Regions from separate parts of the Paenibacillus sp. FSL F4-0097 genome, predicted to be linked through region 2. Evidence: predicted binding sites of a transcription regulator. Region 2 holds the regulator's gene; the other holds the start of a gene.
The links. The regulator LexA, encoded in region 2, represses DNA repair genes until DNA is damaged. The targets are predictions, from matches to a motif close to CGAACATATGTTCG.

Region 1: a site for LexA is predicted at 5,265-5,278, ahead of addB (helicase-exonuclease AddAB subunit AddB). Genes of this name have one in related genera too.

The regions. Positions count from the first base shown of each region.
Region 1 is NZ_CP151965.1:5,238,842-5,247,935, reverse strand. Features, by position in the region: gene MHH86_RS23570 (ABC transporter ATP-binding protein) at 1-1,279, shown strand, start outside; gene MHH86_RS23565 (energy-coupling factor transporter transmembrane component T) at 1,276-2,106, shown strand; gene MHH86_RS23560 (Na/Pi symporter) at 2,161-3,147, opposite strand; gene MHH86_RS23555 (class I SAM-dependent rRNA methyltransferase) at 3,247-4,671, shown strand; gene addB (helicase-exonuclease AddAB subunit AddB) at 5,410-8,922, shown strand; gene addA (helicase-exonuclease AddAB subunit AddA) at 8,925-9,094, shown strand, end outside.
Region 2 is NZ_CP151965.1:3,852,542-3,861,635, forward strand. Features, by position in the region: gene metH (methionine synthase) at 1-1,993, opposite strand, end outside; gene MHH86_RS17270 (FixH family protein) at 2,113-2,538, opposite strand; gene MHH86_RS17275 (HAD family hydrolase) at 2,802-3,587, opposite strand; gene MHH86_RS17280 (hypothetical protein) at 3,622-4,143, opposite strand; gene MHH86_RS17285 (DUF896 domain-containing protein) at 4,193-4,402, opposite strand; gene MHH86_RS17290 (LysM peptidoglycan-binding domain-containing protein) at 4,512-4,925, opposite strand; gene lexA (transcriptional repressor LexA) at 5,177-5,803, shown strand; gene MHH86_RS17300 (L,D-transpeptidase) at 5,981-6,319, shown strand; gene MHH86_RS17305 (hypothetical protein) at 6,472-6,852, shown strand; gene MHH86_RS17310 (hypothetical protein) at 7,072-7,650, shown strand; gene MHH86_RS17315 (MBL fold metallo-hydrolase) at 7,700-8,482, opposite strand; gene MHH86_RS17320 (cupin domain-containing protein) at 8,483-8,974, opposite strand; gene MHH86_RS17325 (DUF5316 domain-containing protein) at 9,007-9,094, opposite strand, start outside.

The sequences.
Region 1 (9,094 bases), 1.4 Mb from region 2:
TCAAGAGTTATCGGGTGGACAAAAGCAAAAAACGACCTTGGCAGGTGTTCTGGTAGGTGATGTGGACATCCTGCTCTTTGATGAACCGCTGGCAAGCTTAGATCCTTATACCGGTATAAAAGCGATTGAGCTTATTGATCGAGTGCATAAAGAGACAGGTAAAACCGTTATTATGATCGAGCATCGTCTTGAAGAGGTGCTGCATCGGGCAGTGGATCGTATTATTGTGATCCATGAAGGATGTATTGTGGCGGATATGCCGGCTGCAGAACTGTTGAGCACAACCCTACTTTCAGAAGTTGGCATTCGGGAACCTCTCTATTTAACGGCTTTAAAGTATGCCGGATGTTCGATTACAGCAAATATGAATCCGCAGCATATGAACGATATACAGTTGGAGGCGTGTTCTAATAAACTTAAGATCTGGTATGAGTGCAATCAGGCACGGCAGGATAAGCTGGATAGCCCACCCATCCTCGAGCTTAGCGATATTTCTTTTGGATACGAAAAAAATCAGCAGGTGCTAGATAAGCTCAATCTCTGTGTTCATAAAGGAGAGATGGTCTGTATAGCGGGGCGAAATGGAGCTGGAAAATCTACAGTTTCCAAGCTTATTTGTGGCTTCTATAAACCTACTTCCGGATCGATACGGATGCATGGGCGCGATATTGCTCAGGACACGATTAAGGAGCGGGCAGAGCGGATTGGTTTTGTTATGCAAAATCCCAATCATATGATTTCTAAGACACTTTTATATGACGAGGTCGCTCTAGGACTTAGACTCCGAGGTTGCTCTGAGGAGCTCGTTCGTGAACGTGTCCATCAAGTCTTGAAGGTGTGCGGACTTTATGTTTTTCGCAGCTGGCCTATCTCGGCGCTTAGTTATGGCCAGAAGAAACGGGTTACGATTGCCGCTATTCTGGTACTGGAGCCGGAAGTGATCATTTTGGATGAGCCGACTGCTGCTCAGGATTACAGGCATTATAACGAAATGATGGAATTTCTCTTGACGCTGCGGGGGCAGGGGATGACGGTCATTATGATCACGCATGATATGCACTTGATGCTGGAATATGCCGATAGAGCTATAGTGTTAGCTGATGGCGTGAAGCTTGCGGATGATAGCCCTGAGCGAATATTAACGAATACTGATGTGGTAAAAAAAGCGAACTTGAAAGAAACCTCGCTTTTTGCCCTAGCTGTAAAAGCTGAACTGAAACAACCTGAGGAGTTCGTTAGAAGGTTCATTGCGTATGATAGGAGGAGCCGAGGCGGATGAAGGCCAAAATGTTAACTTTTACGAAGCAGGATTCACCTATTCACCGTCTTACCGGCGCTACTAAGTTGATTTTATTTGTAGTGTGGTCTGTGACGGGGATGATTACATATGATACAAGATGTCTAATTGTGATGCTGTTATTTAGTTTGCTTGCCTTTAGAATTTCCAAAGTCCAATTTCAGGATTATGCTTTCGTATTATATTTCATCTTGATTTTCTTTTTGCTTAATCATATAGCTATCTTTATCTTTTCTCCTTTGGAGGGCGTACGTGTTTACGGTACACGTCATGATATTATGCACATTGCAGGCCGGTATACGGTAACTTGGGAGCAGCTATTCTATCAATTCAATATTGCCCTCAAATATGCAGTGGTCATTCCAATGGCACTATTGTTTCTTCTAACGACCCATCCCAGTGAATTTGCAGCATCCTTAAACAGAGTTGGAGTGAACTATAAAATTGCATATTCTGTATCGCTGGCTTTGCGGTACATTCCGGATATTCAACGAGATTATGAGAATATATCGTTTTCTGCTCAAGCAAGGGGAATAGATATTTCTAGAAAAGAAAAGCTGCCTAAGCGGCTAAAAAATATCATTTCGATTCTGATGCCCCTAATTTTGACTAGTATCGAGCGAATTGAAAATATCAGTACCGCTATGGAGCTGCGCGGCTTTGGCACTGAGACAAAACGAACTTGGTATAGCAGTCGCCCGTTCACGAGAGACGATTATTTTGCATTGGCTTTGTTTGCGCTGATTGGAATTTTCTCGACGGTGATCACTTTTTACGACGGTTCGCGGTTTTATAATATTTTCGATTGAAGTATAATAGTACAGTTGTGGAAAGCTGGGGTATAAAAAAACGGTACCTTTAAGCTAAGACTGAAGACGTTTTTCCAGTTTTGTCCATATAGGCAGGTAACATAATGGCAGTGCTAGAAGTGAGCAGACTACGTTGAAAATGGTCTGGGCGTGGGCGATTTGTGAAGCAGGGCCTCCACCAATCCATGCTGCACTTGCTTGTAGCAGCCCGATCATGGGCAAGAATAGTAGTGCACCGCCTACATTAAGCGCAACATGGGACCAAGCGACGAAGACGCCGGATGGCGTGCCGCCGATGGAAGCGATGACCGCTGTGACACAGGTGCCTACGTTGGCGCCCAGCACAATGGCTATACCTAGCTCAGGCGGCATGGCACCCGAGGCGGCAATGCTCATAGCCATAGCTATGACAGCAGCGCTGCTATGGAGCAGGGCTGTTAGGCACGCTCCAGCGGCGAGCCCCCATAGGGCACTTGTAGCGGCATGGTTTAGGAACCAGAGGAATAAGCCACTTTCCTGAAGTGTTCCGCCGATAGACTGCATGACAGCGATCCCCCATAGGACGAGGGCGAAGCCTGATACAGCCAGACTGATAAATTGCAGTGGCGGGGATATTTTGTGGCAGAGCTCTGCCACTCGCGATGTAGGCGGCAGTTCGCCTGCAATAACTGCCGCTGCCCACAGACTGAGCGAGGCTGCCAGCAAGGGCGTGGCCATGGTATTGATCTGAAGTCCGATCAATTCTGTAGTTAATGTGGTGCCGATGTTGCTGCCCAAGATAATGCCAAGTGTGCGGGCATAGGTGAGCAGGCCGGCATTGACCATGCCGATAGTCAACACCGTTACAGCAGTACTGCTCTGGAGTAAGGCGGACAACAGGCTGCTGGCAATCATTCCTTTAATAGGTGTTGAGGTAGCTCTATTTAGACTTGTAGTTAATAGAGGGCCTGCTAGCTTGGACAACGCCGTTTCCATCAGCTTCATGCCGGCTAGAAAGATAACAAGACCATATATGATAGGGAACAGCAAATCACTGAACATAGGGCATACTCCTTTGGACGAGGGTTGTACACCAATATATGAATGTATTGCATGGGACATGTATAAAAACATTTTTAGAAAAACAGGGAGTTGAAGTCATTGCCATCGGTTATTTTAGAACGCAATCGCAAAAAAAGACTGGAACAGGGCCATCCATGGGTCTATGCAGGTGAAGTCGCATCGGTAGAAGGAAATCCGGAAGCGGGGGGATTAGTAGATGTCCTTAATCATCAGGGCCGATTTTTGGCCGTGGGATATTACAATCCAGCGTCACAGATTCGGGTAAGAATTGTATCACAGGGACCCCTTGCGATCATGGATACAGCCTTTTTTGCAGAACGTTTTGCGAATTGTCTGCAACACAGAAATCGGTTCCTTCCGGGTGCGGATGCTTATCGCTTGGTTTATGGTGAAGCGGACTTTTTGCCGGGGCTTATTGTAGATCGATTCGGAGATATTTTGGTTGTGCAGCTGCTTACGCTCGGAATGGACAAGCGGCGTGCAGAAATCGTCGAAGCATTGGTGCAGGTTATGGCACCGCGCGGAATCTATGAGCGCAGTGATGTTAGTGTGCGCGAGCTTGAAGGTATGGAGCAGACAACGGGTTTGCTGTATGGGGGGTGTCCACGGCATGTAACTGTGAGTGAGAATGGCCTGAAGCTGGTCGTTGATATTGAAGAAGGCCAGAAGACTGGCTACTTCTTTGACCAACGTGAGAATAGAGCTTCTATTGCTCCGCTCATGAAAGGCTGGGGGGGACGAAGCGGCATTACGCTGCAGGAAATCGAAACTGAGGAGGGTTCGCTACAGACCTTGCCAGTTAATAAGAGCGGTAAACATGTAACGTTCCCTTATTGGGACGGTGCGACAGTGCTGGAATGCTTCTCACATACGGGCAGCTTCACGCTGCATGCCTGCAAGTATGGCGCGAAAAAAGTAACCTGCCTCGATGTTTCAGCGCATGCCATTGAGAGTGCCAAAGTGAATGTGGAGCTGAACGGCTTTAGCGATCGTGTTGAATTCGTAGTGGATGATGCTTTTGCATATTTACGGAATCAGGTTAAAGGACTAGAGGAACGTTCTGAACGGGCGACAGTTGCAAGTGGAACAGAGACGGCAGCAACTGCTACAAATCCTAAATCCGGAGGCAAAACAGCCAAAACCGACACATCCAAGCCGATGACGGCAGGTGGAGGAAGAACTTGGGATGTAGTCATCCTGGACCCTCCGGCGTTTGCCAAAACCAAAAGTGCAGTAGCTGGCGCTTGCCGTGGTTACAAGGATATCAATCTGCACGGGATGAAGCTGGTGAACGAAGGCGGCTATTTGGTTACCGCAAGCTGTTCTTACCATATGCAGCCAGATCTGTTCCTCGAAACGATTGCCGATGCAGCTAAAGATGCTGGCAAGGTGTTGAGACTTGTGGAATGGCGGGCCGCAGGCAAAGACCACCCACAAATACTTGGCGTTAATGAAGGACACTATCTGAAGTTTGCGATTTTTGAAGTGCGGAGTAAAAAATAAGCCTGAAGGTCAAAAAGGTTTACATTGCCAAGTAACAAATAGGATAAAAGGGCTGGACGTAGGGTGGCCGTGAGTCGACTGTAAGGCAAGTAGTTGCCAACGGACTCAGATGACTCTATTTAGCGTAAACAGCCTATTATTGAATTCTTACGGACCCCAAAGGCGCTATTGCTCTTAAAACACCCGTAATGCAACACATTTTCGAAGAATAGCGTCAATGGGGTCCGAAAAGTTGCCAAAACAGCACTGAATCCACGAATAACGGCTCCTGGGTCTGTAAGTAATTAATGAAACAAGCCTAGCCGAAAATGTGCAATTTGAACGCAGAATACCGAATGCCGAATGCCGAATGCCGAACGCTGGACGCTGGACGCTGGACGCTGAATGCCGAACGCTGGATGCTGAACGCTGAACACCGAACAGTCTAACATTGACCCTATGCTCCGACATTGGCAGCTCTAATCTAACGTTGCACATCTGGCATTAAAAACAAACTAAACACTCTAAAAAGCAAGCCGCCAAAATCCGGAGGTTTGCTTTTTTTTATTTGTACTCGTAGCTGTTATCCTTTGTAAAACATTAGAAAATACTAGCAAACACATGTTCCGATTAGTGTGGTTATGATATACTGAAGGGACGAGGAATCACTGAACTTTTTTAATTGGAGTGTAATCAATAGGTGGATATTTCACCTTGTAATTTATATATTTTCTCCGTTACGGAAGGAGTCTATCATTTATGTCGGTAACCTTTTTACTAGGCCGCTCGGGCAGTGGCAAGACAACAAAAATATGGGAATCTATCTCTTCTTCCTTAGAGAAGGAACCGCTTGGTGCGCCGATTATTATTCTTGTGCCAGAGCAAGGTTCTTTTGGAGCAGAACGGGGGCTTTTGACCGTAGGGAATGTGAAGGGAAGCCTTCGGGCGCAGACACTGAGTTTTTCGCGGCTTGCCTATCGTGTGAAGCAGGAAACTGGTGGCAGTGCAAGTCTGCCAATCAGTGATGAAGGTAAGAAAATGTTAATTTACAAAATCATCAGTCGTCGCAAAGAGGAACTGAAATTGTTCGGTGCCTCAGCAGACAGACCGGGTTTTGTGGAACGTCTGAACCAACTGCACACGGAGATGAAGCGTTGCTGTTTGGGTTCCACTGATTTAGAAGAGCAGTTGTCCGCTATGCGAGGAGCTATTGCAAGAAGTCCTATTCTTGAGGGTAAGCTGGATGATTTGCAGCTGGTATTCAGCGATTTAGAGAAGGAAATGTCACGTCTCTATATCGATGAAGAGGATCGTTTAGCAGAACTGGCTGAGCATATTCCTGATTCCTCCTACATTCGCGGGGCGGAGATTTGGGTAGATGGATTCCATGGATTTACTCCGCAGGAATTCGTAGTGCTTCGAGAATTGATGCAGCAAGCTTCGAAGCTGACCGTTTCGCTTACAATTGATCGTCCTTACCCATATGGAGATCAGTTGAATGAGCTTGAATTGTTTCACCCCACTGCGGTTACTTACATTAAACTGCGTGGAATAGCTGAAGAGCTGGGCATTGATGTGTGGGACGAGCTGCTGGAGCCAACGGTTCTTCCGCGTTTTGAAGAAAGTCCAGTACTTGCTCACCTTGAACGGGGATATGATCGCCGGAAGGCCTGGATAGGTGCGGATGAACTGGCAAGAGAGGCTATATCCATAGGCGCCGCAGTTTCGCACAGAGCAGAGGTTGAGGGAGCACTGCGCGAAATGACTAGACTGGCGCGTGATGAAGGTGCAAAATATGGCGAAATGGCTGTATTGATGCGCAATATTGGCGATTACGAGCAGCTGATCCAACCGTTGTTCCAAGATTACGGAGTGCCATTTTTTCTGGACCAGAAGGTAAATGAGCTGCATCATCCGCTAGTGGAATTTATACGTTCCGCGCTGGATGTAGTGCGTCGTCGCTGGCGTTACGAGGATGTATTCCGTTGCGTAAAGACGGAGCTTTTGCTTCCGCTAGACGGTAGTATTACACGTGAGGATATGGATGCTTTAGAAAACTATGTGCTGGCTTGTGGGATTCAAGGGTATCGCTGGACGGATGGCCGCTCATGGAAAGGTATTCCTAGCTTGTCGCTGGAAGGCGGCAGACAGATGGATGATGAACTGCTTGCTACTATGGAACGATGCCGTGCTAGTATAACAGGACCATTATTTGCTTTTGAGAAACGAATCCAGAAAAGCCGTAGCGGCCTTGAACTATGTACGGCAATGTACAAGCTGCTTGAAGAGACGGATGTTGCACGAAAGCTGGAGAAACTCAGTGTTAAGTCTATGGAGAAGGGCCAACCCGAGAAGGCTAGGGAACATAGCCAGTTGTGGGGTGCGGTACTTGATCTGCTAGATCAGATAGTAGAAATGATGGGCAATGAAAGACTTGAGTTTGAAGTGTTCACCGGAGTTCTAGAGACAGGACTTGCTGAGCTTAAAATGGGACTAGTTCCGCCCGCACTGGATCAAGTATTGGTCGGCAATATGGATCGGACTCGCCCAACGGGGGTTAAATACGCTTTTTTGCTTGGATTTAATGAAGGTGTTGTGCCTGCGCAGTTTAAGGAAGATGGAATTCTCTCGGAAGGTGAACGCTCCGTACTAGAGAATGCTGGAATGGAGCTTGCTCCCGGCGCTTCTCGTAAACTGCTGGACGAGCGGTTTCTGATCTATAATGCGCTAACGACAGGAAGCCGAAAGCTCTGGATTAGCTACGCTACAGCAGATGATGAGGGCAAAGCTCTCCTTCCCTCTGAGGTTATCCGGCATTTGCATAGAATGTTCCCAAGGGTTCAAGAGCATAGCTTGTCAGCACTTCCCCCTGCGGGACTACCGGCAGAAGTCGGAAATTCTATTCATCTCGGTTTCATTGGTCAACCAGAACAGAGTCTTCGCGCATTGATTATGCAGCTGCGGCAGTGGCGCCAGGGGACAGAAATTCCGGAGCTATGGTGGGATGTGTATAACTGGTTTACTAAGAACGAAGATCGTAAATTTCAACTGGAACGTTTGCTAAGCTCACTGTTCTATCGTAATGAGGGAACGAAGCTAAAGCGTGGCACAAGCCTCAGATTGTATGGTGGCTCAACACTGCGGGGCAGTGTGTCCCGGATGGAGAAATTTGTTGCGTGCTCATTTTCCCATTTTGCGTCCTACGGACTAAGACTGAAGGAGCGTCAGCTATATAAGCTGCAAGCACCTGATATTGGACAGCTGTTCCATGCTGCGTTAAGTGATATGGCGATAAGACTGAAACAAGAGGGACGGGGCTGGGGCAGCTTGTCTCCGGATGAATGTCGGCGTGAGGCCAGTGAGACAGTAGAGCGGCTATCTCCGATGTTGCAGGGTGAAATCCTAATGAGCTCCAAACGTTACGGGTACATCTCCCGTAAACTTAAGAATATTGTTGGACGTGCTTCTGTGATTCTGGGCGAGCATGCCCGCCGGGGCAGCTTTGAGCCAGTAGGGCTGGAGCTGGACTTTGGACCGGATAAGGAGTTGCCGCCTTTAAGGATTACGCTGCCAAATGGCTGCGTGATGGAGGTTGTTGGCCGGATTGACCGTGTAGATATGGCCCGTGGAGAGAACGGAATTCTTCTGCGGGTAATTGATTATAAATCGAGCCAAAAGGATCTCAAGCTGCATGAGGTGTATTATGGATTATCGCTGCAAATGCTGACTTATTTGGATGTGCTGCTAACATATTCGGAGCAATGGCTGGGGCAGCCGGCACTTCCAGCCGGCACACTTTATTTCCATGTGCATGATCCGTTGTTGACCTCATCCAATGGGATGAACAAGGAACAGGCTGAGCAAGAGCTGTTGAAACGCTTCAAGATGAAAGGACTGCTTACAGCAGATCGTGAGGTTGTCTCCCTGATGGATACCACTTTAGACAAAGGGTATTCTTCTATCGTGCCTGTAGCAGTAAAAGCTGACGGCAGCTTTTATAGCAGTGCTTCAGTAGCTACACCAGAGCAGTGGGGTCATCTATTATCCTCCGTTAGAGGGACAATCTCGGATATCGGGACACGGATTACAGAAGGTGATGTGGCGATTGAGCCGTACCGAATTGGGCAGGAGACCGCCTGCACATTCTGTTCCTTTAGACCTGTCTGCCAGTTCGATGAAGCTGTGGAAGGCAACAGCTATAACAATCTGGGTAAGCCAGGGAAGGACGTTATATGGGATCTGCTGTCCCGCAAAGGAGGAACTACACCTTGAGTATGAAGGTTGAAATAGAAGCGAAACCGGAAGGAAGTATATGGAGTGATGACCAGTGGCGCGCCATTGCGGAGAGCGGTGATGACATCCTCGTTGCTGCGGCAGCAGGTTCCGGTAAGACGGCGGTGCTGGTAGAACGGATTATTCGAAAAATCAGTAAGGAAGAGAACGG
Region 2 (9,094 bases):
CTGCCATCAGCGGTCCATTGATGATCTCCAGCGGACCAGATTTAGTCAATGCTTCATTTAGATCAGGAATGAGTCCTTCCTTCGTACCTTCAACCACATAGGAGGCTAAACGTTCTTCAAGTGACAGGTTGGAAATCTTCTCTTTTTTCTCTACTTTTTTACCACGGAAAGCAGCTACAAAAGCAGAAAGCGTCTCATCATTCGTATTATAAATCAGTTCCTCAGCAAGATGACGTTCTACGGCAGGAATGGAAGCATACCGCTCCACTTTCTCTGTATTTACGATCGCATAATCTAATCCAGCTTTTGTACATTCATAAAGGAATACTGAGTTCAACACTTCACGTCCCGCTTCCGGCAATCCAAAGGAGACGTTGCTGATGCCCAAGATCGTATGAACACCTGGAAGTGCTTCCTTGATCAAACGAATGCCGTCAATCGTTTCTTTTGCTGAACCGATATATTGTTCATCTCCGGTTCCTACAGGGAACACCAGCGTGTCAAAAATAAGATCTTCTCCTGCTAAACCATACTTGTTCACTAGCAAGTCATAGGAGCGTTTAGCCACTTCCAGTTTATCTGTCGCCTTAATTGCTTGTCCCGTCTCATCGATGGTACCCACAACAATAGCTGCGCCATATTTATGAATGATCGGCGTCACCAGCTCGAATTTCTCTTCACCATCTTCAAGGTTAATAGAGTTAATTATCGCCTTACCTTGGCAGTACTGCAAAGCTAAATCAATAACCTTAGGATCGGTAGTATCGATCATCAGAGGTACTTTAACCTTTTTTACAACCAGTTCTAAGAAAAGCTTAATATCTTCAATCTCATCGCGGTCAGGGTCTTGTACACACACGTCAATAACCTGTGCCCCACTCTTTACCTGAGCTCGGGCAATTTCTGAGGCTTCCTCATATTTACCTTCGACGATAAGACGTTTGAATTTACGAGAGCCAAGTACATTCGTACGTTCACCAACCATGTAAGGACGGTTGTCGTTCTCAATATAGATTGGCTCAATACCTGAAAGTGCAGGTGGATGATTACCTGCCAGCGGGCGTGGAGGATATTCGGAAAGTGCTTCCTTCATCGCACGGATATGCTCTGGTGTCGTTCCACAGCAGCCCCCCGCAATATTCAGCCAGCCTTTTTCAGCAAAGGCTGCAATCTTGCGAGCTAAAGAATCTGGAGATTCATGATAATGTCCATTCTCATCCGGCAATCCTGCGTTTGGATAACAGCTCACGGCTGCCGAGGAGATCTCCGAAAGCGAACGAATATGATCCCGCATGAACTCTGGACCAGTCGCACAGTTGAGGCCCATAGAGATAGGCTTCAGATGTTCTAATGAGATATAAAATGCTTCAATATTCTGACCCGCCAGTGTAGTACCCATTGGTTCAATTGTTCCTGAAATCATAACCGGTAATGTGATGCCAGTCTTTTCAAAAGCATTACGAATACCAATACTTCCAGCTTTAACGTTAAGTGTATCTTGAGAGGTCTCCAGCAGCAAAACATCTACTTTACCGTCGATCAATGCCACTGCTTGTTCCTCATAGCTATCAACTAGCTCTTGGAAAGTAACGCCTCCAGTTACTGAGAGCGTTTTTGTTGTTGGACCCATAGCCCCCACGACGTATCGCGGACGGTCAGGTGTGTCATATTTGTCTACTGCTCTGCGGGCCAACTCTGCTGCCGCTAGATTGATCTCACGTGCGCGCTGAGGAATATCATATTCAGCTAGTACAACAGAGGTTGCACCAAATGTGTTAGTCTCAATGAGATCAGCCCCTGCTTCGAGATACTGCTCATGAATCGTCTGAATGACTTCTGGACGTGTTAATACCAGCATTTCATTACAGCCATCCAGCTCATCGCCACCAAAATCTTCTCCAGTAAGAGGCACCTGTTGGATCATTGTGCCCATTGCGCCATCAAGGATCAAAATCCTTTGTTGTAAGCTTTCCTCAAGTGTATATTTAGCCAACTAATAGTCCCCCCAGTAAAACATTAGAGTAAGTTTAGCAGAATAAAGGAATTTCGAAAAGCCTTCCTTTCCACTCTGCTTTATCTGTTATTGCTCAGCAACCGTTGTGAACCTTTGAATCATGGTTTCACAGACAGCTCTTTGCTAGGCATAGAGTGCTGTGTCCGGGCTGTCACATGTGAAGTGACATTATATTGTCCTTCCTTTTCAAGGGTCCCTTCAGCTTGATAGACTCCTTTACCTATTAGCTTTCCCTTAAGCTCTATTTTCTGTCCCTTATCATTTTTATTCACAATTTCGAACAGAACCTCTTTTGCATCATCTACTGCCTCGTTATCTTGGGTCACCACAGCTTCAAAGGTTACCTTTTGATTTACAACAACTTCTTCAGGACTCCATTGTAGTTCGACTTTGATAGGTTCCATAGACATGTTCATATTCATGTTATGTATTTCTGAATGCTTGGTTCCATTTGAAGAACATCCACCTAGTACTAAAAGTGTTGCACCTAATAATACAGCGACTAATTTCTTCGATCTCATCATTTGGAGCCCTCCCAATCATTATCGAATAATAAAAATCTACCAATTCATGTTATACATCTCCATCTATTATACACATTATTATTGGTTTTTCAGTATTTTGCATCAATTCCGCATTAGACTTGTGACTTAAATCATTTACTTAAAAAATCTAATGAAATCCTTATGTTAGTATGTATGTACAGAAAAGCAGCGAGTTTCTTAGGATCTTAGAAACTCGCTGCTTTTATAAAGTCTTTATGTTGGAGCTAATAGCTCTGTATATCTTACAAGGATTGAACTAGTGGAAGAAGCTCCTCAAGGTGATTGATTTCATGATCCGGATGAATATCAAGACTAGGTGCTCTACCTTTTCTATTAATCCAGACCGTGGTCAACCCTGCTGCCAGCCCCCCACGGATATCCGTTGTAAGCTTATCGCCGACCATAACCGCTTGCTCAGGAGTTACATCAAGAAGCTCTAAAGCATGCAGGAAAATTTCCTTATCCGGTTTGCCTTTACCAAAGCTTCCGGAAATCACAATATGATCAAAGAAAGGAATTAACTCTGGCACACCATCTAGTTTTTCTTGTTGCAGTGCAGGACAACCGTTCGTAAGTAGCAAAAGCTTCACTTGACCCCGTAACTGCTCCAGTACATGCATTGTTTCTTCATAGATGTATGGACGTTTTCTGCGCTCTGCTGCGAATTTAGTTGCCAAGGTCTCAGCTAGTGCTTCGTCTTCCACCCCTAAGGCTGCAAGTCCGCGACGCCAAGACTCTTTACGATAAACCGGTGCAAGCTGCTCCAATTGACGGAATTCTGGCTGTTCACCTGCCGTAAAGTTAGCCCAGAGTGCTTCATATGGATTAATTCCGATCATCTTTGTAAATGGGAACGTCTCATAAGATTCATACAAGCTACTTGCTTCCTTACGAACTGCAACTTCTAGTTCTTGTGGATCAATCGTATCCCCGGCGGCTTCACAAGCAGAACGAAATGCTTCTTCGACGCTCCGATCATCCCACAGCAATGTATCATCAAGGTCAAATAGTACAGCAGAAATTGGCATTACAGGTCTCCCTCTCCCTTTAACTGGTCTAGTTCTATTCGTGAACTACTTCAATGTTGTGAGCTTTAGCAAATGCTTCTAATCGTGTACTCATCGCATTAGTATCATAGCGATTCATAAGTCTTGTGAAAATCCATTTCGTACGTTTCCCTTTGTGCTTAATGACTACAGCTCCACGCGAAAGGGTGATTTTCTCAATATCTGCAGCTGGAAGCCCGCGTTCGCGATTGAATTTAATAGTAGACAGTCTTGCTTTTTCCACCTTCAAGTACGGACGACGGAAGAACAATAGCGCTGCCAGCAAATAGTACAGTACTACTCCCAACCAATTAGCCAGCATGCCATTTCCTTTGGCCTGATCAATAGAACCAACTACCCAAAACATAGTGCCAAGTATCACTAACACTACCGGAAATGCAATGTTGCGACCTTTAAAGACTTCGGCATTCTGGGTAGGAGATTTAGAGGCATAAATCGTATCCTTACCTTGTTTCTTTCTTTGCTTGTTGATTTGCTGTGTGTTGCGTTGAACCATTCTTTCCCAAGAACGGGCCATGTGCGTTCCCCCTAGTCATCCTGAAATATCTATGAAAAGGAACAGCGAGCTAATGTTTAAGCCCCTTGTTACCTTGTTCATGCTCATCGTTATCTACTACTTCAATAGTATTTAATTGTGCTCGGAAGTTATTGCGGATATTCCCCAGGTAAATTTCACGAAGCTTGGCGCGTTCCGCCACTTCCTCTTGATTAAGGCCTACGCTCTTCTGTTTGCGTGCCAATTCGTTAATTCGCGCGACCAACTCATCAATATTCAATACTTTCCCTCCCCCTATAAATTAATTCTAACTCTGCCATGAGAAAAAGAGCTTGTCAAGGTCTACTCCCTGCAAGCTCTACTGGTCATTCTATTATGTTCTCAGAAAATTAATAAATAGGTAAAGTAAGTATGTCTCCAGCGTTAATTTGACTACTCTTAATCCCACTTGAACGTTTAATTCCTTCTATATAAACAACTGTCTTCATATCAGCCGGTTTATTCTTAAGGGCAATACTCCATAGTGTATCTCCACGTTCAACCACAATCCGCTTCTCTTCCTTCATTATAGTCGTCGATCCTGCAAATACATTTCCCACTACTGTTAGGCCAGAAAATACTAGCACGATAATCAATATTAACTTAATAAAGAAGTCCTGACGGAACAACGAAATCATCCCTCCTAGCAAACGTTCCGTTATCTCTTTTACCTTAGCGGAATTACGGGCAACGTCATTATGTCCTAAAGATTCAACCACTGGGGCCTTATCGTAGATGCTGCGGTATGTACTGTATTTTAGCATAATTATCATCCTCCAAACACTTGTTCTTACTTTCGAATTCATAATAACACGAACATGTGTTTTGTTCAATACTATTTCAGAACAATTGTTCTCTTTTTTTTGAGAGACTCAAGTGGTACATTTTATTATCATTCGTCTACCATTTTTTAACTCTAGCAGATTAATATTTATAATAGTTAGAACTTATGTTTGTGCGAACGGTAGTTCTATGTTATAATTTTCCCAAACATTACTATATGGGGTTGATTCCAATGTCAAAGATTTCAAGTCGCCAGCTGGCGATCCTGGAATTTATACGAAGCGAAGTCCGCAGCAAGGGTTATCCACCTTCCGTCCGGGAAATTGGAGAAGCTGTTGGCCTTGCTTCCAGCTCCACAGTTCACGGTCATTTGGACCGGCTTGAGAAGAAGGGACTTATTCGTCGAGATCCAACGAAGCCACGTGCAATAGAATTACTAGGCCAAGAGGATTCAGAGAATGTTCACCAATTCGCCCAGACCATCTCACGGATTCCTGTCGTAGGTAAAGTTACCGCCGGGGTACCTATCACTGCTACAGAGAATATCGAGGATTACTTCCCACTTCCTACTCACTATGTAGGTGACAACAAAGTATTTATGCTGTCAGTTATGGGTGATAGTATGGTGGATGCTGGCATTATGAATGGTGATTATGTAATTGTTCGCCAACAACAAACAGCGGACAACGGAGATATCGTTGTAGCCATGACTGAAGAAGATGAAGCAACCGTTAAGACCTTTTACAAGGAACGTGATCATATACGGCTTCAGCCGGAGAATCCAGCTTATGAGCCTCTTCGCCTTAATCGCGTAACTATTCTCGGAAGAGTCATCGGATTGTTTCGAGATATCCACTAAGTATGCACTCCTACCATAAAAGGCTGTTCCGCAAATGCGGAACAGCCTTTTTTCTGTGTATTTTGCTTTCTCAACCACTAACGAACATTTGTTCTCGTTCGCTAAAATGGGCATTTTCTATGAATAACCGTTTAGGCGTTCTGCTCATATCCTAATTAGAAAGGAGTGTTGTGCATAATGCCAAATTACCGAATTATTGTAGATCTGACCCAAAGAATGTTATATCTTCTGGACAATGATATTGTGATTAGAGGTTTCCCTGTCGGCATTGGTAAGATGTTAACCCAATCCCCAGTGGGAGAATTCACGATTATTAACAAACAACCCAATCCAGGTGGTCCCTTTGGTGCCTTTTGGATGGGACTGTCTAAACCACACTACGGGATTCATGGAACGAATGATCCTTCCTCCATTGGGAAAGAGGTATCCCACGGCTGTATCCGGATGTACAACGAGGATGTGTTAACACTCGCAGCTATCGTCCCTATAGGAACACGAGTAACGATAAGGAATTGAATTCGCTGAGGACCTCACAACCCCCAAATCACCATATACAGAATGGGGGTCATTACATAAGTAAGTATTTTTTCATTAGCATACTAGGAGTTTGGTGATTATATGTCGAATATTGTTAACAGGATTGCAAATTGAAAAGGATGTGTTTAGTTTTGAATAACTCAAAAATTAGAACCCTCGTCGATTTTAAAGTCGATGCACTGGGTAAGCTGTCCGGTTTACTTTTAAATGATGAACAAGCTAGTGGAAAAAAAGTGAATTTGCTCACCTCTTTTGGCAGCATTCAGGGAATCGTCTCTCCAGCCGTCTCCAACAAAGAGGATGTATTTGATTTAAAATCTTTGATGGATGATGTAATAGTAGACGAATACATATCTTATTTGGGAGCAGAACACCCTGATAAAAATTTCAGCTATAACTTTGTTGTCCTCAATGACGTTACTGTAAGACCTTATGCTAGTTATGGGACTCCGATCGAGTACAAACAGCTGATTGTTTATACCGATCATATCACTGCCTTCAATTTTCTATAGGTTATATACTTACCTTAAAAAGCACCCTTGCAGCAACCCCCAATTTTGCGCCATTTGCAGAATCGGCAGGTTTCTCCGGGTGCTTTTTTTGGGCTAATTCCGAAGCCGATCCTATAATTCCACGAATTTCCCTTTTAAAAGATACTAGTGGGGATCATTCAGGCATATCTTTCAATAAGCAACAATTTGAGTCTAATGAGATAACTGGGAGGTGATTATATGCTGATTATCTTAGTGTACTTATTTGCTATTTTAGGAGTTGTTTTAATTCTAAGTGCCGCCATTATAAAATTGAAAACGCTATCCACTTCATCTGATATTTCTATGCTAGTTAATGCGGCTGCATCCTTTAACATCATTTTCACCAAAACATTCATTCCCCCCAATCAATCTCACTTGATCGCACTTAACGAACCTAATAAAAAATTAGCAATAGGCACCAGAAATCCGAAGAGCAACAAAAAAGCAGTAGCAAAGCTATACTCTTTCGATAATGTAATGGGATCCGAGATTGTGGTTAACGCACTTACCCTTTCAAAAGTCTCCAAAAGACAACAAAACAGCAAAACAACTGCAACTAGTGCAGATATTAACGTCCTTAAGGAAGCTGATGAAGAAGCTAATGTGATAGAAGAACTCACGCTTAAATTATATATGAACAGCAAAGAAACGCCTGTGTATTGTATTTCCTTCTTGCCGGGTTTATTGCCTATTCAACAATCCGACAACCAGTACAAGGAAGCTTACTCCCAAGTACAACAATTGCATGCACTCTTCAGGTCAATCGTATCTGAATAATTAAGTTGTTATCGCCATACCTCTCATTTGATTTCGAAATAGAAAGAACCTAAAATTGCACACTAAACCCATCAAACTGGTGAATACCCGTACCATGTGCCACTACCTTTTGCTCACGTAACTCACGAACTGCCTTTTTGACCTCTTGTAAAATAGATGGATCTAAACCCAGTGTATTATGAGAGCCATATACTTGGGTAACCCCTGGAATTTCTGTAATCTTCTCTAAGGATGCCACTAAATCAACCGGACTAGTCGAAGGGTAAAAGGCATAGATTGGCGTAACGTCATACAATAAATCACCTGTAAACAGATATCCGTTGGCATGATCAAAAAGGCTGATATGACCTGGCGAATGACCTGGTGTGTGGTAAATTTCTATTTTGCGCCCGCCTATGTCGAGCACATCCCCTTCTTGTAAAAGAGCTGTTGGTTTCCCTTGAAAAGGTATGTAGGTGTTAGGATCAAAGGTTTCAGGAACAGGAAGGGTGATGTCCCGGCTCATATCTTTTCGAATCTGGGCAAGGGACAAGCCTTTTATTCCGTTAATCAGCCAATCCTCATCCGCTTTATGAACATAGATTGTCTCGAATTGCCCATGACTGCCAATATGATCTGCATGCACATGCGTAGTTATGACAGCGATAGGTAAATCCGTTAACTGGTCCGTTATTCTTTTTATATTATCAATACCTAATCCCGTATCAATTAACGCGGCTTGTTTTTGCCCCAAGAGTAAAAAAGAATGCACCTTTTCCCAATGTCCATATTCACTGATTGCATAGGTGGTCGGATCAATTTCAGTTACTGTAAACCAACGATCTTTAATCAATTACACTCCCCCATTCCATTTTTCCCTTACATGCTCTTCTCCCTTACAATAATCCGCCTGTTCATCTGCTTGATAGATTTCTTGATAGGGCAAAATGTTGATTTTGCCTGAGTCTGGATATTCGCAAACATCTATTCCCTGATTCGTTCGGAGATCCAGATACCTGCATGGTGCATCGGAATGATTATAAAGCTGGTGCGCCCCTTCCGGTCCCATTTCAAAAAATATTACATCCCCTTCAGTAACCTCCGTAAAACCCTCGGGTGTTCTTAACATCGCTTTTCCCGCTAAAATCACAAATATTTCTTCAGCATTTCTATGAAAATGATAAGGAAAAGAATATTTATCAGGATCTAAAGATCTGATATCAAAAACTAAATGCTTGGAGCCCACCATTTCAGCTAACCTTTCACTCGTATGCCAAGCAAACTCTGGGATCGGGGACTGTTTTTGTGTAAAAGAGACCGTATTTTCATTAAAAATCTTCACCATCTGCAACACTCCTCCTTATGTTGTGCGTTCATTTACAACAAATAAAGAATCCCAGCTACAGCTAATGAAATAAGACCACCTAAAGCGGACCAATTCGCTACTTTTTTTTTAGCTTTACGG